DNA from 3 places in the Pseudomonas sp. R1-18 genome. Region 3 is predicted to be linked to each of the others. Evidence: predicted binding sites of a transcription regulator. Region 3 holds the regulator's gene; each other region holds the start of a gene.
What was found. The regulator FliA, encoded in region 3, starts transcription of late flagellar genes. The targets are predictions, from matches to a motif close to CTAAAGTTTNNNNNNNNNNNGCCGNTAA.
Positions count from the first base shown of each region.

Region 1: a site for FliA is predicted at 1,908-1,935, ahead of J3P77_RS05340 (flagellar protein MotY). Genes of this name have one in related genera too.
Region 2: a site for FliA is predicted at 1,531-1,558, ahead of J3P77_RS13690 (methyl-accepting chemotaxis protein). Genes of this name have one in related genera too.

Region 1 is NZ_CP071658.1:1,160,278-1,163,555, reverse strand. It holds gene J3P77_RS05345 (argininosuccinate synthase) at 1-823, opposite strand, end outside; gene J3P77_RS05340 (flagellar protein MotY) at 948-1,853, opposite strand; gene pyrC (dihydroorotase) at 2,001-3,047, shown strand; gene rnt (ribonuclease T) at 3,044-3,278, shown strand, end outside.
Region 2 is NZ_CP071658.1:2,978,463-2,981,740, reverse strand. It holds gene J3P77_RS13700 (glycerate kinase) at 1-891, shown strand, start outside; gene J3P77_RS13695 (GFA family protein) at 928-1,410, opposite strand; gene J3P77_RS13690 (methyl-accepting chemotaxis protein) at 1,624-3,249, shown strand.
Region 3 is NZ_CP071658.1:1,600,933-1,604,210, forward strand. It holds gene flhF (flagellar biosynthesis protein FlhF) at 1-761, shown strand, start outside; gene fleN (flagellar synthesis regulator FleN) at 877-1,710, shown strand; gene fliA (RNA polymerase sigma factor FliA) at 1,707-2,447, shown strand; gene J3P77_RS07480 (chemotaxis response regulator CheY) at 2,699-3,073, shown strand; gene J3P77_RS07485 (protein phosphatase CheZ) at 3,093-3,278, shown strand, end outside.

The sequences.
Region 1 (3,278 bases), 440 kb from region 3:
AGCCACGGGACTTCATGCCCACGTAACGGTTTTCCACGATGTCCAGACGGCCGATACCGTTCTCGCCGCCAATACGGTTCAGCGTCGCGAGCACGGTGGCTGGCGTCATCTCTACGCCGTCCAGGGCGACGATGTCACCGTTACGGTAAGTCAGCTCAAGGTAAGTAGGAACGTTGGGCGCGTCCTCGGGGGACTTGGTCCAGCGCCACATGTCTTCCTCGTGCTCGGTCCAGGTGTCTTCCAGCACGCCGCCTTCATAGGAGATGTGCAGCAGGTTGGCATCCATGGAGTACGGGGATTTCTTCTTGCCGTGACGCTCGATCGGGATCGCGTGCTTTTCAGCGTAATCCATCAGTTTCTCGCGCGACAGCAGGTCCCACTCACGCCATGGCGCGATGACTTTGACGCCGGGCTTGAGTGCATAGGCGCCGAGCTCGAAACGAACCTGGTCGTTACCTTTGCCGGTTGCGCCGTGGGAGATGGCGTCGGCGCCGGTCTCGTTGGCGATTTCGATCAGGCGCTTGGCGATCAGCGGACGAGCGATGGACGTACCCAGCAGGTACTCGCCTTCGTAGACGGTGTTGGCACGGAACATCGGAAACACGAAATCGCGCACGAATTCTTCGCGCAGATCATCGATGTAGATTTCCTTGACGCCCATGGCCTGAGCCTTGGCACGCGCCGGCTCGACCTCTTCGCCCTGACCCAGGTCAGCGGTAAAGGTCACTACTTCGCAGTTGTACGTATCTTGCAGCCATTTGAGGATTACCGAAGTATCCAGGCCACCGGAATACGCGAGAACTACCTTGTTTACGTCCGCCATGCCATCACTCCACCGGGTTGTACGGAAAACCAGCGATTCTACCGTTCAAACCAGTAAATTTACAGGGGCGCGACAGCTTCTGACGACGAGGCGACAATAATCTACGCCTCGCGGTACCAGGAAATCAGGACGTGGCGGCGGCAGTTGCCGATGAAGCGACCGGAACAGGGCGCTCTTCAGGTGCGACGCGGTCAAGGTGCACGTTCACGCGGCGGTTGCGCGCGCGGTTGGCATTGTTGGTATTGGGTGCCAACGGGTAACGCTCGCCGTGAAAGCGCAGCGTGATCTGTTGCTCGGGGATGCCTTGGGCCTTGAAGTAATCCATGACCGCCAGAGCGCGACGACGCGACAGGTCACGGTTGGTCAGCCTGTTGCCGCTGTTATCGGAATGGCCGTCCAGCTCGATATGGTTGACCGTCGGGTCTGCCTTCAGATACGCGATCATGGTGTCCAGTCTGGCCTTGGCCTTGGCATCCAGCTCGATTCCGCCGCCGGGGAAGCCGACCTCCGACTGTTTGACCTGATCGAAATTCATCGGCAGCAGCTTGGCGGTGCATAGCTGGTAATCAGCCAGCGCCTTGCTGAATTTGACCGGCAGCAACCGTACTTCCATGGTGCCGCCGTCGCGGGAATAGTGACGGATGAGCGGGCTGCGACCTTCCATCAGGCCATTGATCAACCTTGCGGCCTGCGCCTGGGAAGTATTGAACGGTACATCCCCGTTACTGACACGAACCGAACCCAGGTTGATATCGCCGCGTCCCGGCTGCCAAGGTGCAGCGGCCGCCAGTAGCGTCGCCGAACCGCTGCCCAATGTTGCGTAGGAAGCCTTGAGCCGAAACGTCGCCTGCTCACCCGCGCGGCGCACGAACTCGCCTGCGCCGAAGTCGGTGATTGGCTGCGACAGCCGACATTCGAACTGATCCCCTTCGACCTTCCACTCAATGCTCTCCAGACGGGTCTGGAAACTGATCGCCATGGCCGGAAGGCTGGCGAACACGCTGAGCAGGGCTATATATAGCTGGCGCACGGGAGGCTCCAATGAAAAATGAACGGCGAAACAAAAGTTGCTTCCTACATGGAGCTATCGGTTACTTCCTACAAAACTTGATAGCGAGTGCCTGAGAGAGTCTTTTCCGGTAGCATTCCCAGCAGTTTGACCCGCCTGGAATCCCCAATGTCTGACCGCCTGACCCTTCTGCGTCCCGACGACTGGCACATTCACCTCCGTGATGGAGCTGTCTTGGCCAATACCGTTGCCGACGTGGCGCGCACCTTTGGCCGCGCCATTATCATGCCTAACCTGGTGCCGCCTGTACGTAACGCGCTGCAGGCCGATGCCTATCGCCAGCGCATCCTGGCCGCGCGACCGGCAGGCAGCCGGTTCGAGCCGCTGATGGTGCTCTACCTGACCGACCAGACGACTGCGGACGACATACGTACTGCAAAAGCCAGCGGCTTCGTGCACGCGGCCAAGTTGTACCCGGCCGGCGCCACGACCAACTCCGATTCCGGTGTCACCAGCATCGACAAGATATTTCCGGCGCTTGAAGCCATGGCCGAAGTCGGCATGCTGCTGCTGGTGCACGGTGAAGTCACTCGCGGCGAAATCGATGTCTTCGACCGCGAGAAGGTTTTCATCGACGAGCATCTGCGTCGCGTAGTCGAGCGTTTTCCGACGCTCAAGGTGGTGTTCGAACACATCACGACCGGCGAGGCCGTGCAGTTCGTCAACGAAGCTTCCGCCAACGTCGCGGCGACCATCACTGCTCACCACCTGCTTTATAACCGCAACCACATGCTGGTTGGCGGAATTCGTCCGCATTTCTACTGCTTGCCGATTCTCAAGCGCAACACGCATCAAGTTGCGCTGCTCGATGCCGCCACCAGCGGTAGCGGCAAGTTCTTCCTGGGGACCGACTCGGCGCCACACGCTCAGCACGCCAAGGAAAACGCCTGCGGCTGCGCGGGTTGCTACACCGCCTATGCGGCGATCGAGCTGTACGCCGAGGCGTTCGAGCAACGCAATGCGCTGGATAAACTGGAGGGTTTCGCCAGCCTGCACGGCCCGGCGTTCTACGGCCTGCCGGTCAATCAGGACCGTATCACGCTGGTTCGTGAAGAATGGACTGCCCCTGCCAGCCTGCCCTTTGGCGAGCTGACCGTAATCCCGCTGCGCGCCGGTGAAAAACTGCGCTGGCGTCTGCTGGAGGAACACGCGTGAGTGAAGATCATTTCGACGACGAACAGGACGGTCAGGGTGGTGGCGGCTCTCGCCATCCAATGGCCGCTCGCTTTCGCGGCTACCTGCCAGTGGTCGTCGATGTAGAAACAGGTGGTTTCAACTCGGCGACCGACGCGCTGCTGGAAATCGCGGCAGTGACTATCGGCATGGACGAGAAGGGTTTCGTCTTTCCTGAACACACCTATTTCTTCCGGGTCGAGCCGTTCGAGG
Region 2 (3,278 bases), 1.4 Mb from region 3:
AGCCGCACCGCCATCATCGAAATGGCCACGGCCAGCGGCTTGCAACTCCTGACCCTTGAACAGCGCGACGCTTGCGTCACCAGCACCTATGGGACCGGGCAGCTTATCGCGCAGGCGCTGGATACCGGGGCGCAGCGCATTATTCTCGCCATCGGCGGCAGCGCCACCAACGACGGCGGCAGCGGTATGCTGGCGGCGCTGGGCGCACGGTTTCTGGATGACCACGATCAGCCGCTGCCCGCGGGCGGTCTGGCCCTTTCCGGGCTGGCGCGTATCGACCTGAGCGGCCTCGACCCACGCCTGGCCCAGGTCAGCGTCGAAATCGCCGCTGACGTCGACAACCCTCTGTGCGGACCCAATGGCGCGTCGCACATTTTCGGCCCGCAGAAAGGCGCATCTCCACAACAAGTGCTGGCGCTCGACGCCGCCCTCGGGCACTTCGCCGACCACTCGGCGCGGGTACTGGACAAGGACGTGCGCGACAGCCCCGGCAGCGGCGCTGCCGGTGGCATGGGCTTCGCGGCCAAGGCTTACCTTAACGCGTCGTTCCGTGCCGGTGTCGAAGTGGTTGCGGACCTGACCGGTCTGGAACAGGCGCTGGCCGGCGCGGATCTGGCCATCACAGGCGAAGGCCGTTTCGATGTTCAGACGCTTCGTGGCAAGACCCCGTTCGGTGTGGCGCGCGTCGCCCGTCGTCAGGGCGTGCCGGTCATCGTGCTGGCCGGAACCCTGGGCGAAGGCTACGAGCGCTTGTATGAACACGGAATCAGCGCCGCGTTCTCGGTGGTCAGCGGACCGGGCAGCTTGGAACACGCATGCGCCAACGCCGCCAGTCTGCTGCATGACAGGGCGCGTGACCTGGCCAGGGTCTGGCGCCTCGCGGCGCGCTGACACAGTCAGGGCCACACTCAGGGCTGGCGCGCTGTATCAGCGCATCAGCCCGAGGCGCTCGTGCCACTGAGCAATGGACTCCTGCGGATAGCCTTCAAAACACTGATCGTTGTCCCGCGTGTCGATTTCCACCCAAGACGCTTTTGAATCGAGCAGCATATGGGTGCGTTCCGGCGCTTTGGGCAAAGGCGTGTCGATAGCCGAAGCAAACGGGTGGACCAGCTCGGGCCATTCCGGGCTGAACAGCCACAGGCCGCTGCCGCAATGCCTGCAGAAATGCCGCTCGGCGCTGCTGATTTCGACCTGATGGTCCTGGCGAATTCTGGCGTGATAGACGGTGATGTTTTCCCGGCCATTGACCTTGAGAGTCGCCGCGTCGCCGGACAGATTGATCGCGTATCCGCCACCGCCCTGAGTCTTGCGACAGATCGAGCAGTAGCAGCGTTGATAGGGGTAGGGGTGGGCGCTGGTAACGCTGAACTCCACCGCGCCGCAATGGCAAGACCCTTCCAGATGCATGACAAACCCTCCACGGCTTTACGAGCCAGAATTGAAGTCGGTAAGAGTCTAGACAGGCGCGCCGACAGATCGAGCGGGGTCGTTCGTCGGACACAACCAGACATAATTGTTACGCCGCCGCTCAAGAAGGCTGATGACACGTCGATACGCTCTAAAGTTGTCCGACAACTTTTTGTCGACCGCTGCCTCTCAATTGGAAGAAGAGCTACGGCCATGAATCTACGCAAACTTACCATCGCTCGCCGCGCGGGCCTGGGCTTTACCCTGATTTCCCTGCTCGTGGCCGTACTGGGCTGGTTCGCGCTGGTGCAGATGTCGGCGATCCGCCAGAGCGAGGTCGAGGTCGAAACCAACTGGCTGCCCAGCATGCGCGTCGTCAACGATATCCGCGAGATCATGCTGCGCGTGCGCACTATTTCCCTGCGTCTGGCACTCGACAACGACCCCAAGAACGTCCCGACCTACCGCAGCCAGCTGGACGTACGTAACCAGGATCTGACCAAGAAACTGGCGATTCTCGACAAGTTCGTCGACACCCCGGAAGAGCGGGCGCTCAGCGACCAGTTCCGTGTGTCGCTCGCCGAGTACCAGAAGGCGATGGACCAGTCGTTCGTGCTCGCCGGGCAGAACGACACCGCAGCGCTGAACAAGCTGCTGCTGGTCGATATGAAGCAGATCGTCGACGGCTCGGGTAAGCAGCTCAACGATCTGGCCGACTTCTATGCCGCGCGGGTCGACGAGGAAGGCAAGGCAGCCGAGTCGCAATACAACACCTCGCGTGAAATCGTCCTGATCTTCGTCGTGCTGGCCGCGCTGGCGACCATTGGCCTGGCTCTGTGGCTGACCCGCAGCATCGTCCGCCCGCTGGAACGTGCCGTGCTCGCCGCTGAATACGTGGCGCAAGGCGATCTGACCCACGACATCGTCGCCGACGGCGAAGACGAAGTGACGCGCCTGCTGCGCGCGCTGGGCACGATGCAGGACAACCTGCGCACGGCGATGCGCCATATCGGCAGCTCCGCCAGCCAGCTCGCATCGGCGGCGACCGAACTGAACTCGGTCACGGAAGACAGCTATCGCGGTCTGCATCAGCAGAACGCCGAGATCGATCAGGCGGCTACCGCCATCAACGAGATGACCTCGGCGGTGGAAGAAGTGGCGCGCAATGCGGTGTCCACTTCCGATGCATCCAACCATTCGAGCGCCTCGGCTCAGGCCGGCCAGACGCGAGTGATTGAGACCGTGCAGTCGATCCAGACGCTGACTGAAAACGTTCAGGCCACCTCGGCGCTGGTGCAGAATCTGGCCGATCAGTCCCAGGACATCGGCAAAGTGCTGGACGTGATCCGTTCCATTGCCGAGCAGACCAACCTGCTCGCGCTCAACGCCGCTATCGAAGCCGCGCGTGCCGGCGAATCGGGTCGCGGTTTTGCAGTGGTGGCTGACGAAGTGCGGGCACTGGCCCATCGCACTCAGCAGTCGACGCTGGAAATCGATTCGATGGTCAGCGCCATGCGCAGCGGTTCCGCGCAGGCACTGGAGTCGATGAGCACCAGCCGCGACCGTGCCGGCTCGACGCTGGTGCTGGCCCAAGGCGCGGGCGAGTCGCTGACTGAAATCACCTCGTCGATCAACCAGATCTCCGAGCGCAACCTGGTCATCGCCAGCGCCGCCGAGGAGCAGGCGCAGGTGGCGCGCGAAGTGGACCGCAACATCGTCAACATCCGTGACCTGTCCACTCAGTCGACCGAAGGCGCCAATCAGATCAGTGCATCCAGCCACGAACTGTCGCGTCTGGCCGCCGATCTCAATCAGGTAGTAGCGCGCTTCAAGGTCTGAATACTGTTCAGATTGATCCTGCGCGGCCC
Region 3 (3,278 bases):
TTCCTGACACCGATGAACCGCGTCAGGCCTGGCGGATGCTGCTGGCTCACCTGGCTCGCATGATTGCTGTACCTGAAGTCGAGCCGCTGGAAGAGGGCGGTGTGATCGCTCTGGTGGGTCCTGCCGGTATGGGCAAGACCACCACCCTGGCGAAGCTGGCCGCCCGTTACGTGCTGAAATACGGCGCGCAGAACATCGCGCTGGTCAGCATGGACAGCTTCCGCATCGGCGCCCAGGAACAGCTGAAGACGCTCGGTCGCATTCTGAATGTGCCGGTGACCCATCTGGATCCTGGCCAGTCGCTGGCTCAGGCGCTGGAGCCTCTGGTTCGCAAGCGCGTGGTGTTGATCGACACCGCCGGCTTGCAGGCCAGCGATCCTGCGCTGCGTCTGCAACTGGAGAGCCTGGCGGGTCGTGGCATCAAGGCGCGTAATTACCTGGTGCTGGCGACAACCAGCCAGAAGCAGGTTCTGACCGCCGCGTATCACAGTTACAAGCGTTGTGGCCTGGCCGGATGCATTCTGACCAAGCTTGATGAAACCGCGAGTCTTGGCGAAGTGTTGAGCCTTGCGATCAGCCATGAGTTGCCCGTGGCGTATCTGACTGACGGGCCGCGCATTCCTGACGATGTACATCTGCCGCGTCGTCACCAGTTGGTGAGCCGTGCAGTGAGTGTGCAGATGCAGGACGAACCGAGTGAAGAAGCGATGGCTGATATGTTTGCCGACCTCTATCACAACCCCGGCAAGAGAGTGGGTTAAGTGATGGTTAATACTGGAATGTCCCTGCATCAATGGTCTGCCAGGCATCGTTCGGTTTCGAGCGTGCAGCCCGTAATGTGGCTTCGGTCTACGCAAGACAAGGTAAAGAGATAACATGGGCAGCATGCATCCCGTTCAGGTCATCGCGGTGACCGGTGGCAAAGGTGGCGTAGGCAAGACGAACGTGTCGGTGAACCTTTCACTGGCTTTGGCCGAGCTCGGTCGGCGTGTGATGCTGCTGGATGCCGATCTGGGTCTGGCCAACGTCGACGTCCTGCTGGGCCTGACGCCCAAGCGCACGCTCGCCGATGTCATGGAAGGGCGTTGCGAGCTGCGCGACGTGCTCCTGCAGGGGCCGGGCGGGGTACGTATCGTGCCTGCCGCTTCCGGCACCCAGAGCATGGTGCATCTGTCGCCCGCGCAGCATGCCGGCCTGATCCAGGCGTTCAGCGAGATTGGCGACAATCTCGACGTGCTGGTGATCGATACGGCCGCCGGGATCGGCGAGTCGGTGGTCAGTTTCGTACGCGCGGCTCAGGAAGTATTGCTGGTGGTCTGCGATGAGCCGACCTCCATCACCGATGCGTACGCGCTGATCAAATTGCTTAACCGCGACTACGGCATGAACCGTTTCAGGGTGCTGGCCAACATGGCGCAGAGCCCGCAGGAAGGTCGCAACCTGTTCGCCAAACTGACCAAGGTCACGGACCGTTTCCTGGACGTGGCCCTGCAGTATGTCGGTGCGGTGCCTTACGATGAGTGCGTGCGCAAGGCTGTGCAGAAACAGCGCGCTGTCTATGAGGCGTTCCCGCGTTCCAAGTGTGCATTGGCCTTCAAGGCCATCGCCCAGAAAGTAGATACCTGGCCGCTGCCGGCCAATCCACGAGGTCATCTTGAGTTCTTCGTCGAGCGACTTGTTCACCAGACCAGCGCAGGGCCTGTCCAATGACAGCGAGCGGGTACCAAATGTATAGCAAGGCTTCCAGAAATTCGCAGTACGAGCTGATCGAGCGCTATGCGCCCCTGGTCAAGCGTATCGCCTATCACTTGCTGGCGCGCCTGCCGGCCAGCGTTCAGGTCGAAGATCTGATCCAGGCCGGTATGATCGGCCTGCTGGAAGTGTCCACTAAATACGACTCCACCAAGGGTGCGAGTTTCGAGACTTACGCCGGGATCCGGATTCGCGGTGCGATGCTCGACGAAGTGCGAAAAGGTGACTGGGCGCCTCGCTCGGTGCACCGCAATACGCGCATGGTCAGTGACGCAATTCGTGCAATTGAATCGAAAACCGGCCGTGACGCTAAAGATCACGAAGTTGCTGCCGAACTCCAGTTGAGTCTCGACGACTACTACGGGATTTTGAACGACACCCTGGGCAGCCGACTGTTCAGTTTCGACGACTTGCTTCAGGACGGCGAACATGAAGGGCTGCACGAGGACGGCGCGAGCGGTTCGCTCGAACCGTCGCGCGATCTGGAAGACGAGCGCTTCCAGGCCGCGTTGGCCGAAGCAATCGCCAACCTGCCGGAGCGCGAGCGTCTGGTGTTGGCGCTGTACTACGACGAAGAGCTGAATCTCAAGGAAATCGGTGAGGTCCTTGGAGTCAGTGAATCGCGGGTCAGTCAGTTACACAGCCAGTGCGCAGCTCGTTTGCGAGGGCGTTTGGGAGAGTGGCGAGCGCGTTGACAGATGGCGGCATCCGCAAGGGTGCCGATGTCTGCATCCCGGCTGTGCAGAGCGTTACGTGGTTACAGGGACGGATCGGCAAGCGGCCTTTCGGGTACACACCTGATGGCCGCTTGCAGTATGTGCCTGTTGGTTTGCCAAGCCCGTCGTGTTTCGTACAGCCGGGGGTGTGCTGTGCCAGTATTGAGTAAACAGCGTGTTCAGGTGCTGAACGCGTCAAAGACTGCTTGGAGGTCGAATTGGACAAGAACATGAAAATCCTCATCGTTGATGACTTCTCAACGATGCGGCGGATCATCAAGAACCTGTTGCGTGACCTTGGGTTCACCAACACTTCGGAAGCGGATGACGGTATTACCGCGCTGCCGATGCTGCAAAGCGGCGCCTTTGACTTTCTGGTGACCGACTGGAACATGCCGGGCATGTCCGGTATCGATCTGTTGCGCCAGGTCCGTCAGGACGAGCGCCTCAAGAGTCTTCCCGTGCTGATGGTAACCGCCGAAGCCAAGCGTGAGCAGATCATCGAGGCCGCTCAGGCCGGTGTGAATGGTTACGTGGTCAAGCCGTTCACAGCCCAGGTGCTGCAAGAGAAGATCGAAAAGATCTTTGAACGCGTCAATAGCTGATGCATGCCGCGAGGGCGCTATGGAGAACAGAGATTCATTGGGTGACTTCGAGTCGACCCTGAAGAAACACGCACAAGAGCTCGTCAGCAGCCTGGAAAAAGGTCGGTTCGGCGACGCTGTGCAACTTATCCATGAGCTGAACCAGACCCGTGATCGCGGCCTGTACCAGGAAGTCGGCAAACTGACCCGCGAGCTGCACAGCGCG